2 regions of the Rhodococcus sp. no. 34 genome follow, and region 2 is predicted to be linked to the other one. Evidence: riboswitches for the same ligand, from Rfam matches in the RefSeq annotation. Region 2 holds a riboswitch; the other holds the start of a gene.

Region 1 (15,429 bases), on a different contig from region 2:
GTTCCTTGCCGCCCCACGTCAGCTCGATGAAGGCGCCGCGCTGATCTTTGTCCGGTCCGGAAATGGTTCCGGACGCGAAGAGATCGCCGGTGCTCGCTGCTGCGCCGTTGATGGTGGTGTGCGCGAGCATCTGCGCAGGCGACCAGTACATCTGGGCGTAGGGCGGCCGGGAGACGACGTGACCGTTCCATTCGACGGCCAGGTCGATGTCCAGCCCCCACTTCTCTTCACCACGCAGATAGGAAAGCGGTTCGGGATCCTGCACCGGAGTGTCGATTCGGGCTGCTTCGAGAGCGAGCAAGGGTACGACCCACGGTGAGATGGAGGTCGCGAAACTCTTCCCCAGGTTCGGACCGAGGGGCACGTATTCCCACGCCTGGATGTCTCGGGCAGACCAGTCGTTCACGACGACGGCGCCGAAGACGTGCTCGGCAAATTCGTCCGGGGTGATGGAATCGCCCATCTTCGAGGGAGTTCCGACGATGAATCCCATCTCGGCTTCGATGTCGAGGCGCCGGGACGGTCCGAAGTCCGGGCTTTCCTGATCGGGTGCCTTCCGCTGTCCGCAGGGACGAACGATGTCGGTGCCGGAGACGACGACGGTGCTCGAGCGCCCGTGGTATCCGACGGGAAGATGCTTCCAGTTCGGCATCAAGGGGGCTGCGTCCGGGCGGAACAACCGCCCGAGGTTGGTTGCGTGATTCTCCGAGGCGTAGAAGTCGACGTAATCGGCCACTGCGATCGGCAAATGCATTGTCACCGAATCAACGGAAAACACTGCATTCGAGTCTATTTCGCTAGTCACGAGCTCCGTGATCCGGTTTCGCACCGATACCCACTGATCTCGTCCCTGAGCCATGAACGCGTTCAAAGTCGGTTCGGAGAAGATGGAATCACCCAGTGTCGCTGCGAGATCGACCACCGATTCGGCGACGCGCACACCGACACGCGGTAACCCTCCCGCGGGGGAGAAGACCCCGTACGGCAGATTGTCGAGACCGAACAGTGAGTCGGCGGGAATGTCGATGGTCGTGACAGTCATACGAGAGTTCCTTCGGTTTTGTCGGAGCGGACGATCAACCCGAGGCCTTCCAGCTCGGTCAGAGGGTCCGAGATGCTGCAGGTACCGAACGAGAGGAATCGGCGACGCACCTCGCCGGCCTCGTCCTCGGTGAGGTCGGCCAGGGCTTGCGCGATCGATTTTCCATCGCGCTGAGACAGTGCAGCAACAATTTCCGAACGATCGGCGCCCCGCCTCGCCGCGTCGACGGCCACCATGATGTTGAGGAAGCCGTGTTGCTCGAAGCCTGTTTCCGGATCGGTGTTGCGCACACCGTGGTGCAGTCCCGCAGTCGCCTTGAACGGGATATTCGCTCGGACAACGGATATCACCGCATCGGCGAGCTCTTCCTCGTTCGGGTACGCCTCGGCGACAATCCCGCCGGTGCGAAACTTTGCGGAATGCCCGGCAGTTTCGAGAGCTGTGAGATAGCCCGCGCGCCGATCACCTCGAGGCACCTCGACAAAAATGTCGACGTCGGGATGAGCGGCATGGACACGAGAGAGTTCCTCGAAGGCCGCATCGGCGTCCAACCCGTCAGGAATTCCCACCTCGACGGCGGCGACGTGAACACCAGGGATGGCGAGCGCGTTCGAGAGTGCGGCCGCCGTATCGGATGGGCCGGCCGGCACGGTCAGGCTCAGCGTCACCGGGCTGTCCGCTGAAACGTACGCAGCCAGTTCGCTCAGTCGCGGCGCGGGAAAAACGAAAGGCCCGACCAGTGCGTCGTAATCCGCCTGCAGGTAGGCGGCGTGGGCCGGAATTGCCTCGGCGAGAAGAGCATTGCCGGGTGGGAAGAGTGCTGCGTCGTCGCACAGGCCACGCAGGAGTGGGGAGATGATCGTCATTGCCGAGGCCCCCGCCCTGCCCAACTCCAGGCGTACGCTTCGTCCTCGCAGGCAAGGGCTCCCTCACCCAATTCGAGGGGCCGGAACGTATCGACCATCACGGCGAGCTCGTCGAAGAACTCGGCGCCGATGCTCCGCTCGTAGGCGCCGGGTTGTGGTCCGTGGGCGTGGCCGCCGGGATGAATCGATATCGAACCCTGACCGATGCCGGAACCCTTGCGCGCCTCGTAGTCACCGCCGCAGTAGAACATGATCTCGTCCGAGTCGACGTTCGAGTGGTAGTACGGCACCGGGATCGACAGGGGGTGGTAGTCGACCTTGCGGGGCACGAAGTTGCAGATCACGAAGTTGTTCCCCTCGAATGCCTGGTGCGCGGGCGGCGGCTGGTGAACACGGCCCGTGATCGGCTCGTAGTCGGAGATGTTGAAGGTGTACGGGTACAGGCAGCCGTCCCAGCCGACGACATCGAAAGGGTGCGTGGGATAAACCATTCGGGTGCCGACGATTCCCGCCGACGTTCGGTGCTTGACCAGTACCTCGACGTCGGTTCCTTCGGCGATCATGGGCGCGGTCGGTCCGTGCAGGTCTCGTTCACAGAACGGTGCGTTCTCGAGCAGCTGACCGAAGCGGGAAAGATAGCGCTTGGGCGGGACGATGTGACTGTTCGCCTCGATGGCGTAGCCACGAAGTGGCTTGTCACCCTTGGGGATCCATCGATGCGTTGTGGACATCGGGATCAGGACGTAGTCACCTTCACTGGCCTCGAGTGCACCGAAGACGGTCTCGACGGTCGCCTCGCCAGATTCGATGTAGACCATCTCGTCGCCGATTGCGTTGCGATACAGGGGAGATGGCGCTGCCGCAACGACGTAGGACAATCGCACGTCGGCATTTCCGAGGATGAGACGACGGCCGGTTACCACGTCTGTCTCGTTCCAGGTGCTTTCGGGAAACAGCGTGTGGAGTTTCAGATGGCGCGGTTTGAGGGGATGGTTGGGGGTTGTGCTCTGATCGCGCAGTTCCCAGACCGTTGCGTCGACGATGGCCGACGGGATCTCGCGGTGGTACAGCAACGAAGAATCCGAGGAGAAACCTTCCTCTCCCATCAGCTCTTCGTAGTAGAGGTTGCCGGACTCGTCACGGTGTTGGGTGTGACGCTTCGGTGGGATGTTGCCGAGTTGTCGATAGAACGCCATGACGGGGCTCCTTCTTGTGCTGTTCTGCCTGGCTCACCTCCACCAGATAGTAAATACATTAACTAAAATGATGTGATGAGCGCAACCCTCCAAGGGGGTTCGGGTCTATGTCAGTTACGTCCGCGTACGTCGAACTGGCTGCGGTTGGTGATCAGTTTGTCCAGGAGCATGACAAGAATTCGCTGTTCGGCCTCGCTCAGGACGCTGACCCAGGCGTGTTCGCGTTCGTTCTGCTCGCGAAAGGCTTCGACCATGGCTTCTCGGCCCTTGTCGGTCAGGTACAGCTGGACCGAACGGCCGTCGTTCTCGGTGGGCCGACGATCGATCAATCCGTCTGCCAGCAGCGACTTGGACAGATTGGAGACCGCTGCCCTACTCATGCCGGTGAGCTCGGCGGCAGCCTTCGGCTCGATCGGACCGGCCAGCCAGGTGACGAACAACAGCCTGAAGGAGGACCATGACCAGCCGCGAGGGCGGTGGATCGACGACTCGAGATCGTAGGTGACCACGTTGGAAGCCCGATTGAGTGTCAGTAGTACCTCGGTGGCCAGCTGGTCGCGAAAGCCGTGTTCGGTGGCCAGTCGCTTGTTGGCCAGTTCGATGAACGACCAGAAGTTGAGCACGCCGACGGTTGGCTGGTCATCGGTTGTCCGGTCAGTCATGGACTAACCCTAGCGCGATCTGCAGTTGATTAATCCGTGTATTAGATCTCGGGGTTACGATGAAACGTCGCAACCCGGCACTGCGGTCAGGATTCTGAAGTATCGTGACGCGCGTGACTGCGCGCAGCGACGAGTTTCCCTTGGGCGTCGACCTCATGTCGGTGGGGCAACTCGAGCGGAGAGGACGACTGACCACGGCGGTGGTCGAGATGCTGGCCGAGATGCCGTCGGATCGAATCCAGATGAAAGAAGTGTCGGAGCGTTCAGGCGTGGCGCTAGGCACTCTCTATCGCTACTTTCCGACCAAACAGCAACTTCTTGCTGCGGCGATGACGGCATGGAGCGGGCTCGAATCGGCTCGTCGTCCTGAGCAGTCGCGAACAGGCGGCGAAGAGAGCAATGCGTACGAACGGGTTCTGGCACTTCATCGCCGCGAGATGAAGGCATTCGAGCGTAGGCCTCACTTCGCTCGACTGGAGATCGAACTCCATTCGTCCTCGGATCAGTTCGTGATCGAGTCGTTGGATCAGCGCGCGGCTGCACATCGGAGAATGCTGTTCGAATTGATGGACGGTGTTCCGGCCGAGACGGCGCGGGTTGCGGCCGTGGCAATGGGCGGCACGATGTTGACGGCTCTTGCACTGTGGACCAGTGGCCGGATCGGATTCGCAGAGGCCCAGCGGAACGTCGAAGACGTCATCGGACTGGTACTTCGCTGAACGGTGTCACTCTAGAATTCAGTTCTTGTTTCTGTCGCTGTGAATGCGAATCATCGCTTCAGCTTCATGAAAACGAAGACGCAGGAAGCGTCCTTACCTAGAATTCACTTACAAAACTGCCGGGGTGTGCGATCCAAGGATCGACGTGTCCGCGAACTGTGAAAGTGAGTCGCAATGAAGCGCTCGTACGGAGCTCGCTCTCGAATCTGGATGGTTGTTCTGGCGTCGGCGACACTGGTGGTGACGGGGTGCGCCGGTAGCAGCCAAGGTACGACCACGGATGCATCGGACGTGACGGTCGGAGTTGTCGGTGACCAGAACAACGGGGGAGAGCCGCGCTCGGGTGGCACCGTGTCGTTTGCCACCTACAACGGGATCAGCAGTCTCGATCCGGCTGACCGTCAGGACGGCGGCGCTACCGGTGGTAGCGAAATGGCAGCCATCTATGACCTTCTCATGCGCTTCGATACGGCGGCGGGCGAATACGTCCCCCACTTGGCGCAGTCCTTGTCGGCCAACGGCGACAACACGGTGTGGACACTGAAATTGCGCGACGGCGTCACCTTCAGCGACGGCACTCCGATGGACAGTGCGGCAGTCCTGTGGAGCATCGATCGCTATCTGCAGAAGAAGGGAACTCACGCGCTGGTGTGGAAGACCGCTGTGCGCGAGACGAATTCACCGGATCCGAGTACGGTCGTCTTCACATTGGCGCAGCCGTGGGACGAGTTCCCGATCATGTTCACCACCGGTCCCGGCATGATCGTCGCGCCCTCGTCGATGGCTACCGGCACGTTCACCCCGATCGGGGCAGGCCCGTTCACCGTCGAGAAGTTCGCCTCCCAGGACGAATTGGTGCTCGCTGCCCGTCCGACGTACTGGGACGGGGCACCGTACCTCGAGAAGTTGCGCTTTCCGGCAATCGTCAACGAGAAGAGCAAACTAGAGGGATTGCACACCGACGGAATTCAGGTCGCCTATCTGAAGTCTCCCGATTTCATACACGAGGCTTTCGAAGCCGGTGATCCCGGATTTGTGTACTCGGCCAGCATGGCCGGCGTTCTGGCAATCAATCAGCGCGACGATCGGGCAGCGAAGGACGAGCGCGTGCGTAAGGCGATTGTCGCTGCGGTGGACCCGACTACGTTCAACGAGCGAGTTCAGGGCGGCTTCGGCGAACCCGGCACCGACATGTTCGCGTCGTGGTCGCAGTGGCACGGATCGGTGGCCGGGAACGGCTTCGACCCCGAGGCGGCGAAGAAGTATCTCGCCGAGGCGAAGGCCGACGGTTACGACGGAAAACTGACGTACGTCGGTATGAACGATCCGGCGACGCAGCGCAGCGCACTGACGTTTCAGTCGCTCTTGCAGGCAGTGGGTTTCACGGTCGACATCACCTACGCAACCAGCATCAACGATCTGATTTCCATGCTGTACGCGAAGCATGACTACGACGTGTCCTACTTCGCGTTCAACGTGCTGGAAGAGTCGCCGTTCGTGCGTATGTACGGCAACCTGTTCAGCGAATCGCCGTCGAACATTCTCGGCTACAAGAACGCTCGGATGGACGAGTTGCTCGGCAAGCTGCAAACAGCGTCGGGCGAGGATGAGCGGCGAGCCGTCATCGACGATATTCAGACCGTGGTCAACGAGACGGCGCCGATGGCCGTGGTCAACTCCGGCAAGGTTTTCATCCCGTGGCGCGAGAACGTGCACGGAGTGATGCCGAGTGCGGACGGGATTCTGCTCTTCGGCAACACATGGTTGAGCTGACCCCCGTGCGCCTTTTTGGTAGTGCCCACTACCAAAAAGGCGCACCGGGGCTTTGCCCCTAAAGCTCCGCTCGTACCAACTTCGCGGCTTCGACGAGGTTACGCAGTGACGCCTCGACCTCGACGGAACCGCGGGTCTTCAAACCGCAGTCCGGGTTGACCCACAACCGCTCGACAGGAACAGCTTTGAGTGCCTCACGCAGGGATTCGGCAATCTCGTCGACGCTCGGCACCCGCGGCGAGTGGATGTCGTAGACACCCGGCCCGACGCCGAGGTCGAACCCGACCGAACTGAGATCGTCGAGGACCTCCATGTGTGAGCGCGCCGCCTCGATGGACGTGACGTCCGCGTCGAGGCCGGCGATGGCGCCGATCACCGCTCCGAACTCGGAGTAGCACAGGTGCGTGTGGATCGCGGTGGAATCCGCGACGCCCGAGGTAGCCAACCGGAAGGCGCCGACCGACCAGTCCAGGTAGGCGCGCTGATCCTCGGCACGCAGTGGGAGTAGTTCTCGTAGAGCCGGTTCGTCAACCTGGATGATTCCGATTCCGGCGGCCTGCAGGTCGACGGTCTCGTCTCGAATGGCCAGTGCGACTTGATTTGCCGAGTCGGCGAGGGGTTGGTCGTCGCGGACGAACGACCAGGCCAGAATGGTGACGGGTCCGGTGAGCATGCCCTTGACCGGCTTGTCGGTCAGCGACTGCGCGTACATGATCCAGTCGACGGTCATCTGTTTCGGGCGGGAGACGTCGCCGTACAGAATCGGCGGACGCACGCAGCGGGTGCCGTACGACTGGACCCAACCGTTGGCGGTGGCGAAGAATCCGTCCAACTGCTCCGCGAAGTACTGGACCATGTCGTTGCGTTCCGGCTCACCGTGAACAAGAACGTCCAGGTCCAGCTTTTCCTGGAGCGCAACAACTTCGGCAATTTCGGCGCGCATACGGTTGACGTACTCGGCTTCGTCGATCTCGCCCTTGCGCAGTGCTGCGCGAGCGATGCGGATCTTCGAGGTTTGCGGGTACGAACCGATTGTCGTCGTGGGCAGCGGCGGCAGAGAAAGCAGTTCGTCCTGGGCAGCGCGACGTTCGGCGGCGGGCGCGCGACCGGTCGCCGAGTTCAGCACGGCGGCCAGGCGTCCCCGAACACTCGCATCATTGAGTCTGCGATCGTCCTTGCGGGTCGACGCGGCCGCTCGTGCCAGAGCGAACTCGTCCTCCACCGACTCTCGGCCCTGTGTGAGAGCGGTTGCGAGAGTAACTACTTCCTTGACCTTCTCGGTGCCGAACGCGAGCCACGAGCGCAGGGCCTTGTCGACATCGGCTTCTGCGGCGAGAGTGTACGGAACGTGCAGCAGGGAGCACGATGTGGAGACGGCAAGAGTATCCACGCTGCCCAACAGAGCACCTAACGTGCTCAGTGCCGAATCCAGATCCGACCGCCAGATGTTTCGTCCGTCGACCACACCGGCGACGACCAGTTTGCGGGCGAGTTCGGGGACGGAGCCGATCGAATCCTGACCGGCCACCAGGTCGACGGCAAATCCTTCGACGCCGGTGGACGCAAGCGCGGGCAGCGCCTCACGCAGCGAACCGAAGTACGACGCCAACAGGATCGACGGCCGCTCGGACAGCGCTGAAAGCTGTTCGTACGCAGCGCGTGCCGCTTCGATTTCCTCGTCGGTGCGATCGCCCACGAGGGCCGGTTCGTCGAGCTGAACCCAGCTCGCACCGGCCTTCGCGAGCCGACCGAGTAGATCCGCGTAGAGGGGGAGTAGTTCGTCGAGTCGCGAGAGCAGCGGCTCGTCAGTGCCGACAGCCTTCGAGAGCAGCAGGAAGGTGACCGGTCCGATGACGACCGGGCGGGCTGCAATGCCGTCGGAAAGTGCTTCTGCCAGTTCGGACAAGACCTTGGACGGGTCGAGTGCGAACGTGGTGGACGGCGAGATCTCCGGCACCAGGTAGTGGTAGTTGGTGTCGAACCACTTCGTCATTTCGAGCGGCGCGATGGTGTCCGTCCCACGGGCAGCGGCAAAGTAGCGGTCCAACGGATCGGCGACCGACGCGACGCGGTCGGGCAGCGCGCCGAGAAGAACTGCGGTGTCGAGCATCTGGTCGTAGAAGGAGAAGGTATTGACCGGGACGGAGTCGAGGCCCAGGTCACGGAGGTCGGCCAAGCCCTGCCGACGGAGGTCACGGGCGACAGCCTGCAGGGCGTCGGCGTCGATGCGCCCTGCCCAGTAGCTTTCGGTTGCCCGCTTGAGTTCTCGATGAGGACCGATGCGCGGTGAGCCCAGCACGGTCGAAGTGAATGTTGTTGTCACGGAGTTTCTCCAGATTGCCAATGCATTGATGGCCACTGCCGGCAGACGGGTATACCTCACGAGACCCCGAGTTTCAGCGGGCAGCACTGCCCGCACCGCACACGAGGTCCGATGGAGATCTACACGCCCATTCCACGAGGCGGTGGACCGTCGGGCACGGCGTGCCCGACACAGTCGGCAGGTCTTCGGACTCGCGGGCACTCGATCGAGTTGGATCGAACCTACTGGCCGTCGCTTCCCAGGCGGATGCCCAGTGCACATGAACGGCGGTCGTTCCTGCTTACCGCTGCGGGACAGTCCCGGATTTTCACCGGGTTCCCTCTCACCCCGACAGCTTGCGCTGACGGAGCTTCGACGCCGGGACCGGTCTTCGGGGCTCCTCATGACCGTGCCGGGCGAACCAGCTGCATCGACCAGCATAAGGCCAACCCTCCCTGAGCAGTCAAGGAGAGTCGGCGAAGGGCGCTATGCGCGTGACATGTAGGAATTCGAGTCCGGTGGTACGCGCGGAAGATTTTCGGAGGAACGTAGATTCTCCGCCATTTCGACAAGCAGATCCTGTGAAGACGGTGAGAGGTCGACGACACGGGAGGTGAGGTTCCGCAGGCGCACGTTGTGCAGCTGTTCGAGGAGGGAGAGGTCTGCCTCGCCACCTGAGATCGCGGGCGGAGTGTGATCGGACGGGGCGTAGAAGTAGTCCGGATGGACGTTGAAGAAGTGGGCGAGGGCGGCAACCACTTCGGGTGACGGATTGGTTCGGACGCCGGTGCGCAGTTGCGACAGGTACGGCGTGGAGATACGGCAGCCGAACTCGGTCATGCCGCGAACGACCATCGCGTTGGTGACGTGAAAGTCGGCAGTCTCGAACAGCGAGTTCAAGCGTTCGTTGAACTGGTTCGACATGAGACGTCCCTTCCCCCGCTACGCACAGGCTCCGTCGATTCAATTAACTGCATCATAGCCAGGTATCGAACGATTAGCTGTTTCGGATTCTCGCGAAGCAGTCGTTTGCAGGGAAAATCCCTAGGGTAGAAGGTCCCTACTTTGAGTGATCTGGACAAATTGCCATCACGAATCGAACGGCGAACTATTTGCCGGGGAAGGCGATTCCAGACGCGCGGATCAGAGCCAGCCGTTCGACTCGGCGATTCTGACGGCTTCCGCGCGCGTCGACGCACCCGTCTTACCCATCGCGGATGACAGATGATTTCGAACCGTCCCTGCGGACAAAAAGAGCGCCCCTGCGATGGCTGCCACGGGTGCGCCGTCGTGAGCGGCGCGCAGTACTTGGGTCTCACGCTCCGTCAGAGGCGACTCGCCGCTGACGAGGCTGTCGGCCGCAAGGGTGGGATCGACGACGCGCAGTCCGGCGTGGACACGCCTGACTGCGTCGGCCAGCTGCCTGGCGGGGGTGTCCTTGACGACGAACCCGCCGGCCCCGGCGTGCAGGGCTTTGCGAAGAAATCCGGGACGTCCGAACGTGGTGACGATCAGGACTCGGGTGTCGGGTGCTGCCTCGCGAAGGGCCGCCGTCGCGGCGATTCCGTCCATGCCGGGCATCTCGACGTCCAGAAGCGCGACGTCCGGGCGGTGTTCGAGAACGGCGGACACCACCTCGTCGCCGCGACCGACCTCGGCCACCACGGACAGGTCGGATTCCAGATCGAGCAGCGCGGCCAAAGCTCCTCGCACGAGCGCCTGATCGTCCGCCAAGAGCAGCCGTATGGTTGCTCGATCGCCCTGGCTGTTCACTCTGTCTCCTGTTCGACTACCTGAAGTGCAAACCCCTGCGGCTGGGGATGAGTGATGATCACTCGTGCGCCCGACGCTCCGGCGCGCTCGCGCAATCCGATCAGACCGTTTCCGGAAGACGTCGACTCGGCCCCTCGTCCGTCGTCGACGACCGACGCACTATTTTCGTCGACCGTGATCCGGCAGTGGGTCGCACCGCTGTGTCGAACGACGTTGGTGACGCCCTCACGGATCGTCCATGCAAAGAGTTCCCGAAGACGCGTGGGAACCATGTCGGTACTGCTCGGCACCTCGTCCTCGATACCAGCCGCACGCAATGCCTCTCGCGCTCGGGCTATCTCGACGGGAAGAGAAATCCCACGAAATCCTTCGACGGCCGAGCGCACGTCTGCCAACGCGTCACGCGAAAGTCTTTCGAGGTCGTCGAGTTCGTTGCGCGCACGTTCGATATCGACATCGAGTAGGCGATTGGCCAGTTCGGCTTTGATCGTGATGACGGTCAGCGAGTGCCCGAGGATGTCGTGCAGATCGCGCGCCATCCTCGTTCGCTCCTCCATGATTGCCCGCTGCTCCTGCTCTTCGCGTTCATGGAGTATGGCGAAGTTGCGGCTGATCAGGGACATGATTCCCCAGGTCGCGAACGCGGCCGCGCAGACTCCGAGTGAGAGTCCGGAGTAGTTTCCCCATCCGGACGAGAGGCTGACTATCTCCACGGAGGCCGCGAACACCAAGGCGAGAATGCCGCCGGCGACGGTCGGCAACAGCGTCACCGCTGTCACCGCGAGGTACGGTGCTGCTGCCAAACCTGTCGGCCCGACGCTCACGATCATCACAGCGGCCAACGCGGTCAAGGCGGACAGAGCCAGTGCAGCTTCGCGAATCGTCGGCCGAGTCATCGTCATTCGACGCCGCTGCTGCGTTGTGGCGAAGGTGTAGAGGTAGAGGGCACTGAAGGCGATCGTCGCGAGAATCCCTGTCCAGCCGCGCAGTTCGTCGCGCAGATTCCATCCCTCGATCAGCGGCCCGCCGAGAAATACCATCCAGACCGCCGCGAAGAGAACGCCGAAACGATTCCGCCGCGGGAGCGCGACGGAATCTTCTCGGTCAGTCGTTTGCGACAACTACACACGCTCCGTATCTCGTTGGAACCGCCAGATCGCTCCGCCGGCGAAGATGGCGAACCACACCAGGATATTGACGATCCAGGTCCAGTGAATGCTATTGCCCGTCAACGGTGCGTGGGCGAGGGCGTTGATGCCGAACATCGGGGTGAACTGTGCGATGGTCGCCCATACGGAACCGTCGGTGAGTGGTACGAAGAGTCCGCCGCCGAATGCGAGCAGAGCCAGTCCCGGTCCGAGCAACTGCATGACGTTCTCACTGGGGAGTAGGTACCCCATGAACAGGCCGAAGGCCGCGAAGATCGACGATCCCAGCCAGGCGATCAATGCCGTTGTGAACCAGAGTGATCCGTCCATCTGCGCCGAGGTGAACGCGCCGACGACGTAGACCACGAGAATCGAGACGAGACCGAGCAGCATCGCCATGATCAGTTTGACGGCGATGTAGGCGACCGGGGTCAGGGGAGTCAGCCGAAGTTGTCGGCTCCACCCGGACGCTCGTTCGATCGAGACCATCGCGCCGCCGCTGGTGGTGGCCAGCATCGCGCCGTAGAGAGCCATGCTGATCATGATGTACGCGGCGACATTGCCGTGCCCGATCCCGTGGTCGTCGTCGCCTTGACCGAGACCGAAGACGAGGAAGAAGACAACCGGCATGACGAGCGTGAAGATCATCGTGCGCCGGTTGCGAGTCAGGCGACGAAATTCCAGTCGCAGTAGCGTCGTGTTGAATCCGCCGAGAGGTACGACGGTTCGCTCGGCTCCGTAAGTGTTCGCATCGGTTGCAGTGGTCATCACTTCTGTCCTTCGGAGTTGTTCGACGTGAGTGCGATGAATGCGTCTTCGAGGCCACGCGAGACGATTTCGAGATCGCGAGCCTGCGTATTGGTCAACAGGAACCGTGCAACGGCATCGGTGTCGCCCGAGTGCACGAGCAGCGACTCACCGCGCACCTCGACGGCGTCGGAGTTCGGTATGGCTCGCAGGAGTTCGTCGGTGATGCCTGGAACAGTCGCGCGCAGGGTGCGCCCGGACGCCATCGCCTTGACCTCGGCGGTGGTCCCGTCTGCGACCACGGTGCCTTGCCTGACCAGGATGATGCGGTCGGCGTAGACATCGGCCTCTTCGAGGTAGTGCGTCGCAAAAAGCACAGTGCGACCGTGATCTGCGTCGGCGCGGATGGCGGACCAAAAGTCCCGACGCCCTTCGACGTCCATGCCGGTGGTGGGCTCGTCGAGAATGAGCAATTGCGGGTTCGACAGCAACGCCATCGCAAATCGCAATCGCTGTTGTTGTCCGCCTGAGCATTTGCTGACCAGGCGATCGGAGATGTCGAGGATTCCGGCTCTCCCCAGCACTTCGTCGACCGGACGGGATTGGGAGTACAGGCTGGCGGTCAGCTGCACAGTCTCGGCAACCGTCAGCTCTTTCAGTAGTCCGCCGGTCTGCATGACTGCCGAGACGAGTCCGCGGGCAATCGCCGATCGAGGTGACATTCCGAAGACGCTCACCTCGCCTGACGTCGGCCGGGACAGGCCGAGGATCATGTCGATGGTTGTCGTCTTGCCTGCGCCGTTCGGGCCGAGGAACGCGACGATCTCGCCGGGGCGGATGCTCAGGTCGATACCTTTGACGGCGTCGACGGTTCCGAAACTCTTGCGAAGTCCGGTCAACCGGACGGCGTCGTGTGCCGATCCTTCAGTGAGTGTATGCAGTGCCTGTGGTGAATGCCGTGCCTGTGTTGAGGTCATACATAGAATCTGCTCGCTTCGAGGTCGTGATCCCTCGTCCGTCCGTCATTCTTCTGCCATGACATTTGTCATCGGGTCGGCCGGTATCTGTTTCGGTGCAACCTGACCGAGGCGCGCGAGGACCAACCCCGCGATGATTGCTGCGCCACCTACAGCTTGGAGTGCGGTGACGGATTCCCCGACCAGGATCCACGCGGCGACGACCGCGCACAGCACTTCGGTCAGCGCTACCAGAGACCCGATTGTCGGCCCCAGCAGTGTGATCGCGGCGATGCCGGTGAGATAGGCAATGACAGTGCTGACCAGGACCAGGACCACCACCGGCAGCCACACGTTCACCGAATGGTCTGCCACGACGGCGTTCGAGGCCGAGAAATGGAGGGGGAGGACGCCTACGAGTCCGAGCGCGCCGATGACCACTGCACTGACCGTGAGCCCCGATGCCGCGAGCACAACAGGATGGAGATCACCGTCCGCACGTTCGGAAATGACGAAATAGACTGCAAGGCATGCCGCGGCGGCCAGTCCCCAGGCGACTCCGACGGCACTGATCTCTGCCGATCCGAAGACGTCGATCACCACGGCGGCGCCGATCAAGGCCACCGCCGCACCGAGAAGCGTCTGCACGCTCGGACGCGCGCCCTTGGTTATCCACACCCACCCGATGACGATGATCGGTGCAAGGTACTCGAGAAGCAATGCGACGCCGACCGAAAGATGTTGCACGGCATTGAAGAAGCACAGTTGAACGCCCGAGATCGCGAACACCCCGTACAGCAGTACCGTTCGCGTGTGGGTGCTCACCTGTCGTAGGCGAGGCCATTGGGTGGCTACGGCGATCACCATCATCACCAGTGCGCCGCCGGCAACGCGCGCGAACACTGCGCCGCCGGGGGACCACCCTGATTCGATGAGAGATTTCGCGAACGGGCCCGATACGCCGAACGTTGCCGCGGACAGCAGAGCGAAGATCAAGCCGTTGCGAGAGTTCACGTCGTCACCCGTCAGGAGTAAAAGCGATTACGATGCTGACATTAGGTTGATACGGCTCAGGAGTCAAAGTGCATTTTGCTGGTGACACGGAATCGGCGCTCGTCTTCGCCGCGTCGTTGGTCAACACGGCCCGCGGCGGGGCCGAACTGCTTCCGGATCAAGAGGAGCTGACACGGTTTCTCGACGCGGATCGCTGGACCGGCAGGCGGGACGGCACACCGGAGGAATTGACGGCGGTTCGTGCGCTGCGTCCACGACTGCGAAAGTTCTGGGAAGCCGCGGGAGTGGACGACGCCGTCGAGGTGGTGAACACACTGCTACTCGAATCGGGCGCGAGGCCGCGGCTCACCAGGCACGACGACCTCGGCTGGCACCTGCACGTCACCGCTGACGATTCGCCTCTGGTGGACTGGATGGCCGCAGAAGCGGCGATGGGTGTGCTCGATCTGATCCGAACCGACGAATTCTCGAGGTTGCGATGGTGCGAGGCCCCGGACTGCGAAGCGGTCTTCGTGGATTTGTCGCGCAATCGGTCGAAGCGATACTGCGACACCGGGAACTGTGGGAACAGGGCGCACGTCGCCGCCTATCGTGCCCGTAAATCCGGGGCGTGACCAAGCGGCGTTCGGAGGGATAGAACCAGGCTGAGTGAATACCTTGTCGGGAGCCAGGATCGGTCTAGCGTTGTGAATTCGGAACAGATTTCGCGAAGCCAGGAGGATGGTCGGTGGCCGATCGTAGGCGTCCACTCAAGACGGTGACCGGTGTCAGCGGGGCGGTGAGTATCTACGACGCCGCGATCGATCCGACGACTTCGACGGTCGCGTCCGCGATCGACGTCGCAAAGACGGCCGAGGCGAACAAGATCGACGGACTGTTTGCCGCCGACCTGCTGAGTTTCGGTGCGCAGGGCGCGATCGGTGCGCAGGAGCCGTTGATCTTCCTTGCCGCGCTGAGTGCGGTCACCACCCATGTGGGGCTCATCGCCACCGTCACGACGACGTTTCATCACCCATTCAACCTGGCACGGTTGTTCGGCACCCTGGACCACGTCAGCAATGGTCGAGCCGCATGGAATGCCGTCACTTCCTCACTCGGAGAAGAGAACTACAGCGACCTGGACCTACCGAGTCCGGAGGAGCGGTACGCCCGAGCGGCCGAATCGCTCGAGGTGGTCAACGCGCTCTTCGACAGCTGGAAGCCCGGCGCCTTGATCCGGGGAGAGGGCTCT
Region 2 (15,429 bases):
GGTAATCACGTCGATCAGACTGCCCACCAGGGGAATTCCCCCGACTACAAATCCCAGAACCGCCAGAATCACGATCAGTGTGCGCATCGCCCGAGCCTATCGCCCGGCCGGAAGTTCAGACTGTGATCGACGGTTCTTCGGGGGTCGAGAGGGTCAGGATCGCCCGCACGACACGTGGGCTCTGCTCGAGTGAGCGCTCGAGTTCGCGCAACGTGTGGGCCACACGGGATTCCGCGTAGTCACCGACCAGGTCGACGCTGGCTACCAGGTAGACCTGTCGCGGCCCGAGGTATTCCATACGCAGGAACGTGATTCGGTTGATCTCGGGCAGTTGGGTGAGAGCTTCGACGGCTGCTGCCCGCAGCGTCGGTGAGGCCTCTTCGCCGACCAGGAAGCGGCGGTTCCGATCTATCAGGATGATTGCGATGACCCCGAGGAGAATGCCGACGAAGATGGAGCCGAGGGCGTCGGGGATGGGTGAACCGGTGACCTGGTGCAACAGAACACCGACGAACGCGATGACCAAACCGATAAGTGCCGCAGCATCTTCGGCGAACACGGCCCGAGTCGTCGGGTCGGATGTGTTGAGTGCCTGGGTCATGACGTCGCGGTTCACGGCGGACGCTTCGTTTCGGAGTTGTTTGTACGCCTGCCGGAACGAGATGCCTTCGAGGATGAACGAGACGCCGAGGACGGCGTAGGCGACACCGAAGTCGGACGCCGGTTCGGAATGGAACAGTTCCTGGATGCCATGAGTGATCGAGACACCCGCGCCGAGTGCAAACAGTCCGAGAGCGGCGAACATCGACCAGATGTATGCCTCCCGGCCGTAGCCGAGTGGCTGGTCTCGGTCGGGAACCCTTTTCGAGCGGCGGTTCGCGATCAGCAGCAGCACTTCGTTGCCGGTATCGGCCCAGGAGTGGGTGGCCTCTGCGACCATCGATGCAGATCCGGTGACGATGGCGGCCGCCGTCTTGGCACCGGCGATCAGCGCGTTCGCCGCAAACGCCAGTACGACCGTCGTGGTGCTCTCGTCGGCCGATGCTTCCGTTTCGGTGCTCACGATTCTCAGGCTAGGCGGGTGACGACGGTTTCGTGCGGTGACGCTCGGCGACGGAGTGCAGCAGTGTGGCGACGGCGTCGTGGAACTGCGTCAGGCCCGGCTCTTCGACGGGAAAGTGCCCGCACCCGTCCAGCATCACGAATTCGGTGGGTGCGTTGATGCGGCGGAGGAACTGCAGGCTCAGTTCGGGTGGCGTCCATCGGTCGTCGGCCGGGTGGGTGAGCAGAACGGGCGTCGTCCGAAATGCTTCGGGTGCGGTGTGCTCGAACGAGAAGTAGCTGCTGAGGAATCCGAGTGGCACCCGAACACCGCCACCGCGCGGATCGGTTGCGCACAGCGTTGCGAGCTCCCGATTGCTGCTCATGTTCGCCACGTCGGCGACCCAACGGATGGGCACGCGGATACGGCCCACCAGTCGTTCGGTGCGCCGCATCAGGGGAGCGCCGTAGACACCCATCGGGCCGAACCGCGCCGCGGCAGCTCTGGCCGATGGATCCGAGGGATCGAGCAGGCAGGTAGCGACGACGGCGTCGGCCAGACCGGTCCGCGCGGCTACCTCGTAGGCCAGCAGACCGCCGATGCTGGCTCCCAACAACACCAGCGGCCGATCGTCGGCTGCCTTCTCGGCCCGGACGAGATCGCAGAGGAGATCGACCCACTGCTCGTACCGGACGCCGGCGGGATCGGCTACGACGGTGTCGCCGTACAGCGGAAGATCAGGGAAGAGGACTTCGGCTCCGAGTTTCACGCCGATCCCGGCGAACGGCCACAACGCGCCCGAGTAGCCGCCGGCGCCGTGGATGCCGAGAACACGAACCGGCGCGTCTGGAACCACTGCCCGTGCGACGTGGACGGTGTTGCCGTTCCACTCCCACCACGTCGGGGTCGGCGCCGGCATGTGGTCGGTGTACCGGTCGGGCATAAACTTCGAGTAATCGGCGCTGGTCACCTACACAATTCTCGGTATCGGCGTCGCGGCTGACAACTCGCATCGGAGGACCGTGTCGACTCGGCGGAAAAGGCCCTCCCAGCAGCGCTCGAGGGCTACCTACGACGCGATCCTGGAGGCAGCTACTCGCGTTTTCGCTTCGGAAGCCATGGCAGCGACCACCAACCGGATCGCTGACGAAGCAGGGGTGTCGGTGGGCTCGCTCTACCAATATTTCGGCGACAAGTACGAGATCCTCTCGGAGTTGGCGAACCGTCACGTGAGTGCTGCGCGGGAGAGTTTTGCGCTCTGCCATGCCGACATCGTCGAGCGTGAGCTCACCCCGGACGAGGCCGTCCGGATGTTGGTGGAGTGCGCTGTCGAAGTGAACAGTAAGCCACGAGAGTTCTTTCACCTGCTCTACGATCAGGTTCCGCGTACGCGCGAGCTCATCGAGCAGGTCGAAAAAATGAATCGGCAACTGGTACTGGGTTTTTCGGAGTACTTGCAGAGCCGCGGTTTCAGTGCGGACGATGCGTTGCTGACGTCGCGGCTGACCGTGACTGCCGTGGACAGCCAGGTGCATCGGGTTGTGCTGGAATCGGATTCACCCGAAGAACTTCGAGTGCGAACGGAAGCCGTCGTACGGCACGCGAGATCGATGATCGGGTCGCAATCTTGATCCGGTGTCGAGAATGGTGACCGCGGTCCGTTATGGTTCTGACGTCATCATCGAGGTAATGGGAAGTCGGTGCAATTCCGGCGCGGTCCCGCCACTGTGAGGTCGTCCATGCGTCGACCGTAGCCAGATACCACCCTCGTTGACGTTGTGTCATGCCACGAGGATGGATCGGTCACACCATGAATGCTGTTGGCGGAGCTCTGTCTCCACCTACCCACCTGCCTTCGCCGAAGGCTGGTGCGCCTCGAGGACGGCTCAGTCCGGGTATCGTGCTGCCCGCTCTGCTGGTCGTCGCCGTGCTCTCTGCTGTGTGCGCGTTGGCATTCGGATCCGAGATGCTCCCCGTGTCCACTGTGGTGGACGTGGTGCACTCGCGCTTCGGAGGCCCACCCGTCACGCGTTCCGAACTTGCGATCGTGTGGGGGATCAGAGCACCTCGGGTACTGCTCGGTCTGGCCGTCGGCGCTGGTCTTGCCGTCGCCGGCGCGGTGGTGCAAACCCTCGTCCGTAACGCTCTTGCCGATCCCCACCTGCTGGGAGTGTCGTCCGGCGCGAGTGTCGGTGCCACCGCCGTCATCACCACCGGACTGTTCGCCGGCGCGGGAGTGTGGGCGCTCAGTTTCGGCGCGATGATCGGGGCGTTGGGAGCTGCGATTCTCGTCTTCTCCATCGCGACGCTGCAAGGCGGTATCACTCCACTGCGATTGGTTCTGACCGGCACCGTTACCGCATCCGCCCTGTCGGCGATCGCGAGTTTTCTGGTGCTGCGTACCAATGATTCCCAGGCCGCGCAGTCCGTATTGTTCTGGCTCCTGGGAAGTTTGGCCGGGGCATCCTGGGACAAGTTGTGGGCGCCGGTCATCGTTGTGTTCCTGCTGACGGCAGCGTTGTTCGCGCTGCACGGTTGGCTGGACGCGCTGGCGGCCGGACCGGACGTCGCGGCTTCGCTCGGTATTCCCATCCGAACCCTGCGAAACGTGCTGTTCGGCGTGCTGGCAGCGTTGGTCGGCACGATGGTTGCGGTGTCCGGCGCGATTGCCTTCGTAGGCCTGGTCATACCGCACGTCACACGCATGCTTGTCGGAGCCAGACATCGAGTGGTGTTGCCGGCGGCAGCGCTGATCGGCGCGTCGTTCCTGGTGTGGGTCGACGTCGTGGCGCGGACCTCGTTGCGGCCGACCGAGATCCCGCTGAGCGTGGTGACCGGGGTGATCGGTGCACCGCTGTTTCTCCTGCTTCTCGGCCGTCGGCGCTACCGATTCGGTGGCAGTTCGTGAGCGCCCGAGCCCTGGCGCTGACCGCGTCCGGAGTCGTTGTCCGCATCGACCGTCGAACCATCGTCAAAGGCGTCGACATCGCGGCCGACGCCGGCGCAGTGGTCGGCGTGGTTGGTCCGAACGGCTCGGGCAAGTCGACGTTCTTGCGTGCTCTCGCCGGTCTCGGGCCGATCGCCGGCGGTGACATTCGTGTCGGCGGCGAGTCCGTGCACGCGATGTCCGCGCGGTCGAGGGCCAAAGCCATTTCCTTTGTGGCGCAGGAAGAGCAGAGTCCCGCCGATTTGTTGGTTCACGAGTACGTGAGTCTGGGCCGCACACCACATGCAAAGCCCTGGAGCGTCGGTGGAAAGCACGAGAATGCCGTCGTCGATCGTGCTCTGGGCGAGGTCGGAATGATCGAGCACCGGTTCTCTTCGATGGACACGCTTTCCGGCGGTGAGCGTCGGCGGGTGTTTCTCGCCCGAGGTCTCGCGCAGGACGCCGGTGTGCTCATCCTCGACGAGCCGACCAATCATCTCGACATCCGGCATCAACTCGAACTGCTCGATCTGGTCCGGTCGTTGGACCGGACGGTGATCATGGCACTGCACGACCTCGATTTGGCTGCGGCAGTGTGCGATCGGGTGCTCGTGCTCGCGGATGGAGTGGCCAGGGCGTTCGGACATCCATCCGACGTACTCACCACCTCGGTGGTGGCAACTGTTTTCGGCGTCGAGACTTTCGAACTCGTGAACCCCGCGACAGGCCGTTCACACCTCGTATTCGAATCACGAAATTCTCAACCACAACACACATTTTCGGAGAGTGCACTTTGATACACGTCAAGACCCGCGCGTCGTTCGGTGCGGTTGTAGCCGCGACAGCGTTGTTGGCCGTGTCCGGATGCTCGGCAACCGCGCCCGTCGACGAAGCCGCGGACAAGACTTCGGTCACGCTGGAGAACTGCGGAACGGAAAGCACTTTCCAACTTCCGATCGAAAAGGTTGTTGCCACAAGCAATGCGGCCAATATCGGCACCATTCTCCGAGTCGGCGGTCTGGATCGTCTCGCTGCCGTCGTGTTGAACACGAACAACGACGCGGTCATGGACTCGATGTTCGGCCCTGGAATTGCGGACGTCCCACACCTGGACGGAACGATCACGATGGAGACGATTCTGGGTAAGCAGGCGGACCTGGTGGTCGGCTCCTACAGTGGCTTGTTCAAGGGCGCCTCCGGTGTGACGCCGGAATCGCTGCAGAGCAACAACATCGACTCATATGTGATCTCCGATAGTTGTCGGCAGAGTGCCGCAGCGGATTCCGCGCTCGGCACGATGGGTCCGTGGGATGCCCTTCGTGCGGACGTGACCAATTACGGAAAGCTGTTCGGAACCGAGGACACCGCCGCCGAGGCATTGACCGAATTGGATTCACGTTTGGCACGTCTGGAGTCCGCGCCAGATGCCGCCGACAAGCCGAAGGTTTTGATCTACGACAGCGGTGAAGAAGATCTGTACACCAGCGGAGGCAACGGAGCCCCCAACGGAATCATCGACGTCGCCGGGGGAACCAACGTGTTCGCCGACGTCGACAACACCTGGTTCAAAGCGAGCTGGGAGACCGTCGCGAAGGCAGAACCCGACGTCATCGTGATCATGGACTACAAGAAGAGCGCTGACGAAGTACAGGGCAAGATCGACGCGATCAAGAGCCGAGAAGGCCTGCGTGACCTCGACGCAGTCAAGCAGAACCGTTTCGTCGTACTCCCGCTCGCCATGTTCACCAGTGGGTTCCCCAATATCTACGGCGCGGAACAGTTGCGCGCGAAGATCGAAGAGTTCGGGCTGGCTCCGTCGAGCGGGATCGACTGGACAACCGCGCCGTCGGCATGAGCAACAACCGGTGCTCGCGTCGGGTGATTGTCGTACTGCGGCCGACCGTCAGCGGCCTCGACGAGTCGGCCGCGCGACGGATGTTCGACGCTGTTCAGGCGGGCACCGACGCCGACGTTCGCGTTGCGTACCTCGATGTCGCTTCGCCGAGCCTTCACGAGGAACTCGATCGAGCCCATGTCGATGACGTCGACAAGGTCGTGTTGATTCCAGTTGCGGTGCCGAGGGATCGGTACCTGCTCACGTGGACCAGCAAGGCGGTTGCGAACTGGCGCGAAACCCGGATCGACGCCGAACTGGAAGTGACGCTCCATGAAACGGAAACGCTCGAAGGTGCGGTGGCCGGGCAGGTGATCGACGAACTCGACTCGGCGGGAAAGCCGATCGCCGCGAGTCCGGCGTCGTATCGCAGTCCGGCTTGGTCCGTGATCGAGCAGCACGATAGGCATCTGTTGGTGTGCAAGGGCCCTCGCTGTATGGCGTACGGAGCAGGACCGCTTCACCGGGCGATGAGTGCGGCGGCCAAAGGTACCTCGTCGAAGGTGACCGGAACCGGTTGTCTGAGCCCGTGCAACCTGGGGCCGTTGGTGATCGCGAACCCCGGCGGTACCTGGTTCGGGCACGTGGACGCCGGTGATGCCGAGGCCTTGGTGTCCGGTCACGAGGATCGATTGGTGGATCACGTTCTGGACCGGTAGATACCGGGTCGGTGAAAGCAAAGAACCCGCTGGGCGCGAAGTGCGCTCAGCGGGTTCTGTTGTCCTGTCTCAGGAACCGAAGGGAAGGGTTCCCGGCGGGATCTGGTATCCACTGCTGCCGACGGAGGCGCTGCCCCAGAGTGCGAGGAAAGCGTTGATGGCGTTGGTGAGCATATGAATGTCCTTTGTGAGATGACTGATTCGTTTTCGACGGTACCGGGTGGATCTGTGGATTCGCTGGGAGTTGGCACCCATTTCATGGGGCTGGCACCCGTTCCGGCAGGTCGGAACGGGTGCCAACTGTCAGCAAAGGGTGCCAACTCCCGGGTGGGTCAGCCCACGTAGCCGGGCGGCATGAGTACGGACTTGGTCTCGCAGAAGGCTTCGAGGCCCTCAGGTCCGTTCTCGCGCCCGATACCGGAGTTCTTGTAACCACCGAACGGCGATCCGGGATCGAAGGCGTACCAGTTGATCGCGTAGGTACCCGTGCGGATCTGCGCGGCAACTTCGAGTCCGTGATCGATGTCGGTGGTCCACACCGATCCGGCGAGGCCGTAATCCGAATCGTTGGCGATCTTGATGGCCTCGTCCTCGGAGTCGTACGGGATCACCGAGAGAACGGGTCCGAAGATCTCCTCGCGTGCGATGGTCATCGAGTTGTCCACGTCGGCGAAGATCGTCGGCTCGACATACCAGCCCTTGTCCAGGCCGGCGGGGCGTCCACCACCGAGTACGACGCGCGCGCCTTCTTCCTTACCCTTGGCGATGTAACCCTCGACGCGCTCGCGCTGCTTCTCGGAGATCAGCGGGCCGAGTTGTGCTGCGGGATCGGACGGATCGCCGACGGTCATGAAGCCTGCGGCGGTCTTCATTCCCTCGATGACCTCGTCGTAACGCGAACGGGGAGCGAGGATTCGGGTCTGAGCGACACAGGCCTGACCGGTGTTCATCAGGCCGGACATGACGAGCATCGGCATTCCGGCGGCGATGTCGGCGTCCTCGAGGATGATCGCGGCGGACTTGCCACCCAGTTCGAGGGAGCAGCGTTTGAGGTTCTGTGCGGCGATGGCACCGATCTTGCGGCCGACGGCACTGGATCCGGTGAACGTGATCTTGTCGATGCCCGAGTGAGAGACCAGGTATTCGCCGGTCTCGGCTCCGCCGGGGAGCACGGAGATGACGCCTTCGGGAACGCCTGCCTCGGTGAAGATCTCGGCGATCACGTGGACAGAGAGAGGGGATTCGGGTGCGGGCTTGAGCAGTACGGTGCAGCCGGCGAGCAGCGCGGGGGCCAGCTTGTTGATCGCCAGGAACAGCGGGACGTTCCAGGCCAGCACGGCGGCGACGACGCCGACGGGCTCACGGGTCACCTTGGTCTGCCCGAATGCGCCGGTGCGCTTCTCTTCCCACGCGAACTTGTCGGCCAGCTCGGCGTAGTAGCCCAGCGTCGCCATCGACGGGGTCTGCTGCATCATGCCGACCATGGCGGGCGGCTGGCCCATCTCGTTGGAGATGAGCTGGTTGATCTCCGCGCTGCGCTCTTCGATCAGCTTGGCGGCCTTGGCGAGGATCGCGCCGCGCTCGGCGGGGGTGGTGCGTGACCACGGTCCCTCGAACGCCGCGCGGGCTGCGGACACGGCCGCGTCGATGTCTGCCGGTGCTGCGATGGGACAGCTGCCGACGCGCTCCTCCGTTGCGGGAGAGAACACTTCGAGTACCTGGTCGGTGGCCGGGGCCACCCATGCTCCACCGATGTAGAGCTTGTCGTAGTCAGTCATCAATTCATTCCTCGGTGTTGTCGGTCGCCGCGAGGGCATACGCGTCGTCTGCCTGTGCGGTGTCGGTGAAACTGGTGAATCCGTATTTCTCGTGCGGTCCGATGGCGGCTACCTCGAAAAGACCGGTGCCGGTGTTGGTGTTCGTGCCCTCAGTGAGAGTGAAGGACGCGAGATTGTCGACGGGGGAGAACATGCGTTGGAACGGTTCGATCTCGTGGACCTTGTGGCGCAGTCCCTGTACGACGAGTTCGCCCTGCCACATTCCGTGACGCCAGTCCTGTTCGAGCCCGTAGCCGGTGCCGATTCCGATGTAGTTGGCCAGCAACAGTTCGCAGGTGACGGTCAGGACTTCACCGCCCGGCCGGTGAAAGGTGACTCTCGCCCCGGTGACGTCGCGGGTGTCGGGGCAGAACGTCAGTTCGTGTTCGGGTCGGCCGAGCCATTCGTTGTCCCTGGCTTCGTCCGGCCACACTCGCATGGCTTCTTCGACGATGCGCCTGCCCTGCTCGTCTTCCTGCATGATCACCGAGATCGTGAACTCGTCGAACTGCATGACCGCGTAGATCCAGAAGAAGTTCTGGATTCCGTCGACCGCGCGTCTGCCTTGCGGTTCGGCCTCTCCCACCGGACGCACACCCCACGAGCGGTCGCGGTTCCCTCGCCACGTCTTCGGGTCGATCGCGAGGTCCTCCCCGTTGACGGTGAGCGATCCGGTCCAGGTTCCGGTCTGCAGGAAGCGCGAGGTGTCGAACGTGACTCGTTCGAGTTGACGGCGAAAGTGCTTGGGCTCGAGCGCCGCCGGGATGGTGGCGTCGAAGGTGATGTCGAAGGAGAGATCGTATTCGCTGCCTGGTTCGAGGACGACGCGGAGCTTCTGCAGTCCTTCCAGCACTTCGATGCGCAAAGGTCCGACGGTGGTGTCGGTGCGGTCGGCGCCCAGAGCCTTCGACATACGAGCAACGATGTGGTCGTCACCGCGGCGCAGTACCGCGAAGGCGTCCATGACGCCGAGGTTGGGGTACTGGCCGAGTCCGACGATGAGGAACACGTCGGGGGATTCGGTGGGGTAGCAGTTGAAGTAGTAGCGGTCGTAGAAGTTTCGATCCGAGGTGGCTACGTGACGGATCGGTTCGGCGATCTGGTGAACGGGATAGTCGTCCATCGGTGAGAGCATGTCAGGCCAACCTCTCCCAGTAGGTACCGTCGAGCATCGCGGCGAGCGAAGCGCGGTGCATGATCATGTCGTCGGGGTCTTCGGGTCGCTGTGACTGGCCGAAAGCTATGGCGCGAGCCTGGATTCGCCACATGATGACCGCCTGACGCAGTGCGGCATAGGTAACGTAGAACTCCAGATCGTGTGGGGTGTGGCCGGTGATCTCGGCGTAGGTCTGCGCGAGATCCGGCAGTCGAAGGAAGTCGGGAAGACCGGGTAGGTTCGCCAGTCCGGCGATGTCCTCGAAGAACCTGTGCAGGAATGCCATCCAGCCCAGATCCATCTCCCGCGGGCCGAGAGTTGCCATTTCCCAGTCGAGTACGGCTACCGGCGCGAAGTCCTGGTACATGACGTTACCGATGCGCGAGTCGCCCCAACAGAGCACCGCCGGCGAATCGTCCGCGGGATTGTTCTCCTCGATCCAGTCGAGGGCACGTTCGATGAGTGGTGATCTGATGCCGTCGGAGACCACCCACTCGTAGTACGCGCGCTGCTCGGCGATGTGCGCCGTGAATGCTTCTCGTGCAGTCGTTCCCGAATTCGGGAGTCGGAGGAAGTCGAAACGCTCACCAGGTTTGTCGATGGCATGCAACTGAGCCAGGACGTCGACCGAGCTGCGCTGCAGGGTCTTTCGCTGCTCGGGAGACGCTTCGGTGACCCACGATCCGAAGTTGTACGGCATGACGTCCGGTGGCACGTCGCCGGAGATGCGTTCCATCACGAAGAACGGCGCACCCAACGCGTCCGGGTCGGATTCCGACCAGTACACCGCGGGTACGGGCACTGCCGAGTGCTCGCGCACCTGAGCCATGGTGCGGAACTGGGATTCGAGGTCGTAGGCAGGAAAGACCGGCATGGTCGATTCCGTCGGCGCCACCCGAGCGACCAAGGGATGATGTTCGCCGTCCCAGGTGGCGTCGAAGAGGATGGTTTCGCTGGACATGCCGTTGGCTGCGGGCAAGGTGACGTCGGCGACGGTCACAGTGGAGCCACTCGGCACCTTGCCGGCCATCCACCGTTCCAGGCGCTCACGGAGGTCTTCGGTGTCGCGGAGGGAATCGCTTGGTCGGGCGACCTGGGCGTGATGCTCGGTTTCATCGGTCGAAGAAGCAGTCGAGGCAACGTCAGATGAGGAAGCGTCTGGGCTCACGGTCACCTCCTTCCCGTAGGCGTCACGTGCAATGCCCGTAACGGTGTGAGTCAGAACACTAAAACACGTTACAGAAATTGGGAACAGGTGGCACCCGTTTAGTGGGACTCCCTGCGGATTTATCGGGGAAGAACGCGTGTCAGATAACGGCGGTGAGCGCGAGCAAGCCCGCACCGGTCAGAGTTCCGGCGCCACCGAGCTCGGCGGGAACGATCCGGAGCCCGGCGACGAACGACAAACGGGCATGTCGGGCAGCCGCGTCGAGCATCGGTTCCCACAGCGGTGTACCCGACTGGGCGAAACCGCCGCCGATCACCGCGAGGTCCACGTCCAGGAGGGCAGCCGCCGAGGCGATGGCACCACCGAGCGCCGTGCCTGCACGGTGAAGCGCGTCCACGGCGATCGCGTCGCCGCTGCGTGCACCCTCGGCTAGTTCACGGCCGGTGTTCCCCGACCAGCCCTGGCTACGAGCCCATCGCACCGCGGACGGTCCACTTGCCACCGTCTCGAGGCAGCCGACGCCCCCGCAGCTGCACGGTTCGGCAGATCCTGGAACGACGAGGTGGCCGATGTGACCGGCGTTCCCCGTGCGACCCCGAGCAATCTCACCGCCGAGAACGATTCCTCCACCGATTCCCGTCGAGACGACCAGGCTCAGGAGGTTCGGGGTTCCGCGCCCGGCGCCGTGGTGGAACTCCGCCAAAGCCGCTGCGGCTCCGTCCATGGCGAGGGCGGTGCCGGCGTCGGGAAAGACGCTGCGGATGCCTGCTACCAGCTCGAATCCGTGTGCCCACTCGGTGATGTTGATGGGAGCGACGACACCGGCGACGGTGTCCACCGGCCCGGCGCACGCGATGCCGACACCGTCCACGTCTCGGCCGTCTGCGACTCGTTCGAGCAGTGCCGCACAGGCTCCCCACGGGTCGGTCTGCGGCGTCGGAACGCTGTCGAACACGGGAACGCGACCGTCCTCGGACACGACGCCGGCAGCCATCTTGGTGCCACCGATGTCGAGTGCGAGGCGCATGTCGCTATCGCTTTTCGAGAACGACGACGAGGTTGCTCACCAGGAACTCCCGCAGACCGGGGACTCGGACCATCCACCATGCCCACGACGGGTGGTAGCGCGGGATCGCGGCGAGCAACGTGCCCTGGCTGGTTCCACGGGCCCAGCGTAAGCCGTCCGTGGCGCCGACTTTGAACAACGACACCCCGAATCTGTTCTTCGGTTCGCGCCCGGTCTTGCGGAGGTACCGCTTGGCTGCGTACTCGCCCCCCAGTGCGTGCCACGGCCCGGTTTCGTGGCCGCCGAACGGGCCCCACCACAGGGTGTACGAGAGAACCATCAAGCCGCCGGGCTTGGTCACGCGCAGCATTTCCTCGGCCATCAACCACGGCTCACTGACGTGTTCGGCCACGTTGGAAGAGAAGCAGATGTCCACGGACGAGTCCAGGAACGGCAGTGCCAAACCGGATCCACGCACCGCTCCGCCCACCGTCAGACCCGCTGCGTGCATCTCCGACGGATCGGGTTCGACGGGAATGTAGCGGGCACCTGCGGCTTGAAAGACCTCCGCGAAATAGCCCGGACCACCGCCGACGTCGAGGACAGTGAGACCGTCCAGGGATCGTCCGGTGTGACCTTCGTGCAGGTCCGAGATCAATTCGACGGAGTCGCGCGCAAGCGCGCCATAGAAGATGTCGGGCGCGGACTGCTCGTGGCGGAAGTCGCTGAGCAGGCCGAACGAGCGTTTCAGGGTTGCCCGTCGGCCGAAAATGCGGGTCACTGCGGGCTTGGTCACGGGTAGCAACTTTAGCCACTGGGTCGCCCGGTCCACGAACACCGTCAGGAGCGCGGCAATACGGACGCTCGAACAGTTAGGGTGTTCGGCAGGGTTACCGGCCGGTCAGGCGGGGCATCCCGCAGGATCGCCCGAACCGGGGTGGCCACCGACCAACTCAGGGAGTAACGCACGTGCGCGAGGTTCTGTTGCTCTGCTGGCGCGATACCGGGCATCCCCAGGGCGGTGGAAGCGAGCGTTACCTCGAGCAGGTCGGATCCCAGTTGGCCGAGCGCGGTATCAAGGTGACGCTGCGGACGGCGTCGTATCCCGGGGCGCCCGCGTCGGAGGTCCGCGACGGCATCACGATCAGCCGGGCCGGTGGACGTTTCAGCGTGTACCCCCGCGCTCTGGCCGCCATTGCCGCTGGACGTCTGGGTTTCGGATCACTCAAGGGCATTCGCCCCGACGCGGTGATCGACACCCAGAACGGCATCCCCTTCTTCTCGAAGACCGTGGCGGGTGCGCCGGTCACGCTTCTGGTCCATCACTGCCATCGCGAACAGTGGCCGGTGGCAGGCAAGCTCGTCGGCCGGATCGGCTGGTGGGTCGAATCGCGATTGTCACCGCGCACCCATCGACGTAGTCAGTATCTGACGGTGTCGCTTCCCTCAGCGGAAGAATTGGTGGACCTCGGTGTCGAGCGCGAACGAATTGCCGTGGTGCGTAACGGTGCCGATCGGCTCCCCGTCGGCGTCGACGCGGGCGGATCGATCACCAGGGCCGAGCGTCCCACCATCTCGGTTCTCTCACGGCTGGTGCCGCACAAGCAGATCGAGGACGCACTCGAAGCGGTCGCAGCCCTGCGGCCGACGCTTCCGGACATCCATCTCGACGTCATCGGTGGTGGTTGGTGGGAGCAGAACCTGCGCGATCGCGCCGCCGAGTTGGGGATCGGTGACGCCGTCTCGTTCTACGGCCACGTCGACGAGGCTCGCAAACACGAACTGCTGGCGCAATCGTGGATCCACCTCATGCCTTCGCGGAAGGAAGGGTGGGGCCTGGCGGTCATCGAGGCTGCGCAGCACGGTGTTCCGACGATCGGTTACCGCAGTTCGAAGGGTCTGACCGATTCGATCGTCGACGGAGTGACGGGCCTTCTGGTCGGGGGCGAGAACGCCGCCGACGGCGACATCGCCGATCTGACGCAGGCTGCCGGCACTCTGCTCCGCGACCACGAACTTCGCATGGTGCTCGGTGAGAAAGCTCGCGTGTGGTCCGGTGAGTTCTCCTGGGAACAGACCGGCACCGGAGTGCTCGAGGTGCTGACCGCGCACAAGGACGGTCGGTGGGTCTCAGGACTGGCCGCGCCTCGCGAGTCGAATTCGGTTCTGGTTCAGTCCGACTGAGATCAGCGCGATCGCACCCATCAGTATCCAGGCGAGATGCGCAGCGATGACGGCAGTTCGGGCACTGGTCGAGGCTTCCTGCGCGGCAACATCTCCCGGTACTCGGAATAGCGCGAGATCGTCGTCGGCGAAGACCTGTTCCAAGCCGTCGAGCGTGGTTGCCGAGTTGCCGAGTTGACCTGGTGTCCCGCGCTCGATCAGTACCCATCCGACTCCGAGATCGGCCAACTGCGTAGGACTTCCGCCGGCCAGCAGTAGGTCCTCGACCCGAGTTGCCCGAGTCCCCTCGCCGCCGACAGCACCACCGGCAACCACCAGTTGGCCGGTCTGCAGCACGTCGAGGGGTAGGAAGCGTGGTGCTGGATCGAGTACCGGCGCATCACCGCTGTAGGGGAAGGCGCGGAACATCCCGGCGGGAAGCACTGCAACGTCACCGGTTTCGTCTCGTAGTTGCTCGGCCACCACGGTCCAGGACCCGGGATAGTGCACGGGCTTCAACGCGCCGCCGACGCCCCACACCAGATCCGGTAGCGCCACGATTGTCACCACGACGGCGGCACCCGAGAATGCCGGGCGGGGGAGGGAGAACCGATTGCCCGCCCACATCACCGCGGCGGCCGCAGCAAGTGCGTAGAACGGGACGGCCAGCGCGACCCACTTCTGCGCGTCACGCAGTAGACCGGCGCCGGTGAACACCTCGACCGACCATCGGCCGGCGTCGAGACCCCACGGGGTAGCGCCCATGGTCGGAGCCAGCACCGCGAACAGGGCGAGTAGTCCGAGTCCACTGACAACAGGATTCCGGCGTCGGCGCCACAGAGCGGGCATACCGGCGAACACGACGACGAGCAGAAGAACCGTTCCCACCAATGCGAAGAGTGTTGTGCGCGTAGACGGTACCGCTGCCGAGTTCCAGATACCGCCGAGACCGGCGAGGCTGCCCAGCGTCGCGAGTCCCGGTTCTGCTCGGGCGGCAAAGGCGGCAACTCCCGCCGGATCGGAACCGTCGCCTGCTGCTCCGGATACGAAGGTGGCGACCAACCACGGCGAGGCGGCGACGAGGAACAGCCCGATAGTGCCGCAGACACGCCGCATGGCCGAGGTTCGGCCTCCTGGGGTGGCTACCACCACCAGCGCGGCCGTCAGAGCGAGCAGAGCGCCGGTAGGTGTCAGGCCCGCGAATGCCAGTGACGCGGCCGACGCCCACCAGGACCCGGGCGTGGCTCGGCGAACTCCGATTCCGGCACACACGATCCACGGCAGTGCGGCGTAACCGGTCAGCAGGCTCCAATGTCCTTGCAACAGGCGCTCGGCCACGTAGGGGTTCCAGAGCATCACTGTCGACGCGACGAGTTGTGGACCGACACCGGCCGTCGGCAGCAGGACGGCGACCATGCGTGCCGCACCCCAACCGGCGAGCCAGAGCGCCACGAGCAGGATGAACTTGACCACCAGTCCGCCGTCGATCACGGTGCTCAACGCTGCGATCAGCGCGTCCTGGGGAACGGCGCGGGCCGCGGCATCGGTGAGTCCGAGAGCGGAGTCGGTCAGGTACGAGCGCGGCGTGCTGACGGCGT

The links. Region 2 has a riboswitch for cobalamin ahead of ACYP01_RS09740 (FecCD family ABC transporter permease). Riboswitches for the same ligand answer to the same signal wherever they lie in the genome.
Region 1: it holds a riboswitch for cobalamin, as region 2 does, so the genes downstream of both, metE (5-methyltetrahydropteroyltriglutamate--homocysteine S-methyltransferase) here and ACYP01_RS09740 (FecCD family ABC transporter permease) in region 2, are expected to answer to the same signal.

The regions. Positions count from the first base shown of each region.
Region 1 is NZ_BAAILK010000012.1:325,337-340,765, reverse strand. Features, by position in the region: gene fahA (fumarylacetoacetase) at 1-1,042, opposite strand, end outside; gene ACYP01_RS02475 (hypothetical protein) at 1,039-1,908, opposite strand; gene ACYP01_RS02470 (homogentisate 1,2-dioxygenase) at 1,905-3,104, opposite strand; gene ACYP01_RS02465 (MarR family winged helix-turn-helix transcriptional regulator) at 3,215-3,766, opposite strand; gene ACYP01_RS02460 (TetR/AcrR family transcriptional regulator) at 3,871-4,485, shown strand; gene ACYP01_RS02455 (ABC transporter substrate-binding protein) at 4,660-6,258, shown strand; gene metE (5-methyltetrahydropteroyltriglutamate--homocysteine S-methyltransferase) at 6,317-8,581, opposite strand; cobalamin riboswitch at 8,741-8,965, opposite strand; gene ACYP01_RS02445 (helix-turn-helix domain-containing protein) at 9,047-9,484, opposite strand; gene ACYP01_RS02440 (response regulator transcription factor) at 9,704-10,333, opposite strand; gene ACYP01_RS02435 (sensor histidine kinase) at 10,330-11,454, opposite strand; gene ACYP01_RS02430 (ABC transporter permease) at 11,455-12,249, opposite strand; gene ACYP01_RS02425 (ABC transporter ATP-binding protein) at 12,249-13,205, opposite strand; gene ACYP01_RS02420 (EamA family transporter) at 13,251-14,198, opposite strand; gene ACYP01_RS02415 (CGNR zinc finger domain-containing protein) at 14,267-14,812, shown strand; gene ACYP01_RS02410 (NtaA/DmoA family FMN-dependent monooxygenase) at 14,926-15,429, shown strand, end outside.
Region 2 is NZ_BAAILK010000026.1:120,221-135,649, reverse strand. Features, by position in the region: gene ACYP01_RS09760 (hypothetical protein) at 1-87, opposite strand, end outside; gene ACYP01_RS09755 (cation diffusion facilitator family transporter) at 116-1,063, opposite strand; gene ACYP01_RS09750 (alpha/beta hydrolase) at 1,074-2,012, opposite strand; gene ACYP01_RS09745 (TetR/AcrR family transcriptional regulator) at 2,065-2,673, shown strand; cobalamin riboswitch at 2,690-2,825, shown strand; gene ACYP01_RS09740 (FecCD family ABC transporter permease) at 2,943-3,950, shown strand; gene ACYP01_RS09735 (ABC transporter ATP-binding protein) at 3,947-4,765, shown strand; gene ACYP01_RS09730 (ABC transporter substrate-binding protein) at 4,762-5,823, shown strand; gene ACYP01_RS09725 ((2Fe-2S) ferredoxin domain-containing protein) at 5,820-6,521, shown strand; gene ACYP01_RS09720 (aldehyde dehydrogenase) at 6,854-8,299, opposite strand; gene ACYP01_RS09715 (hypothetical protein) at 8,304-9,473, opposite strand; gene ACYP01_RS09710 (phosphotransferase family protein) at 9,475-10,662, opposite strand; gene ACYP01_RS09705 (ROK family protein) at 10,802-11,689, opposite strand; gene ACYP01_RS09700 (class I SAM-dependent methyltransferase) at 11,694-12,464, opposite strand; gene ACYP01_RS09695 (glycosyltransferase family 4 protein) at 12,638-13,852, shown strand; gene ACYP01_RS09690 (hypothetical protein) at 13,799-15,429, opposite strand, start outside.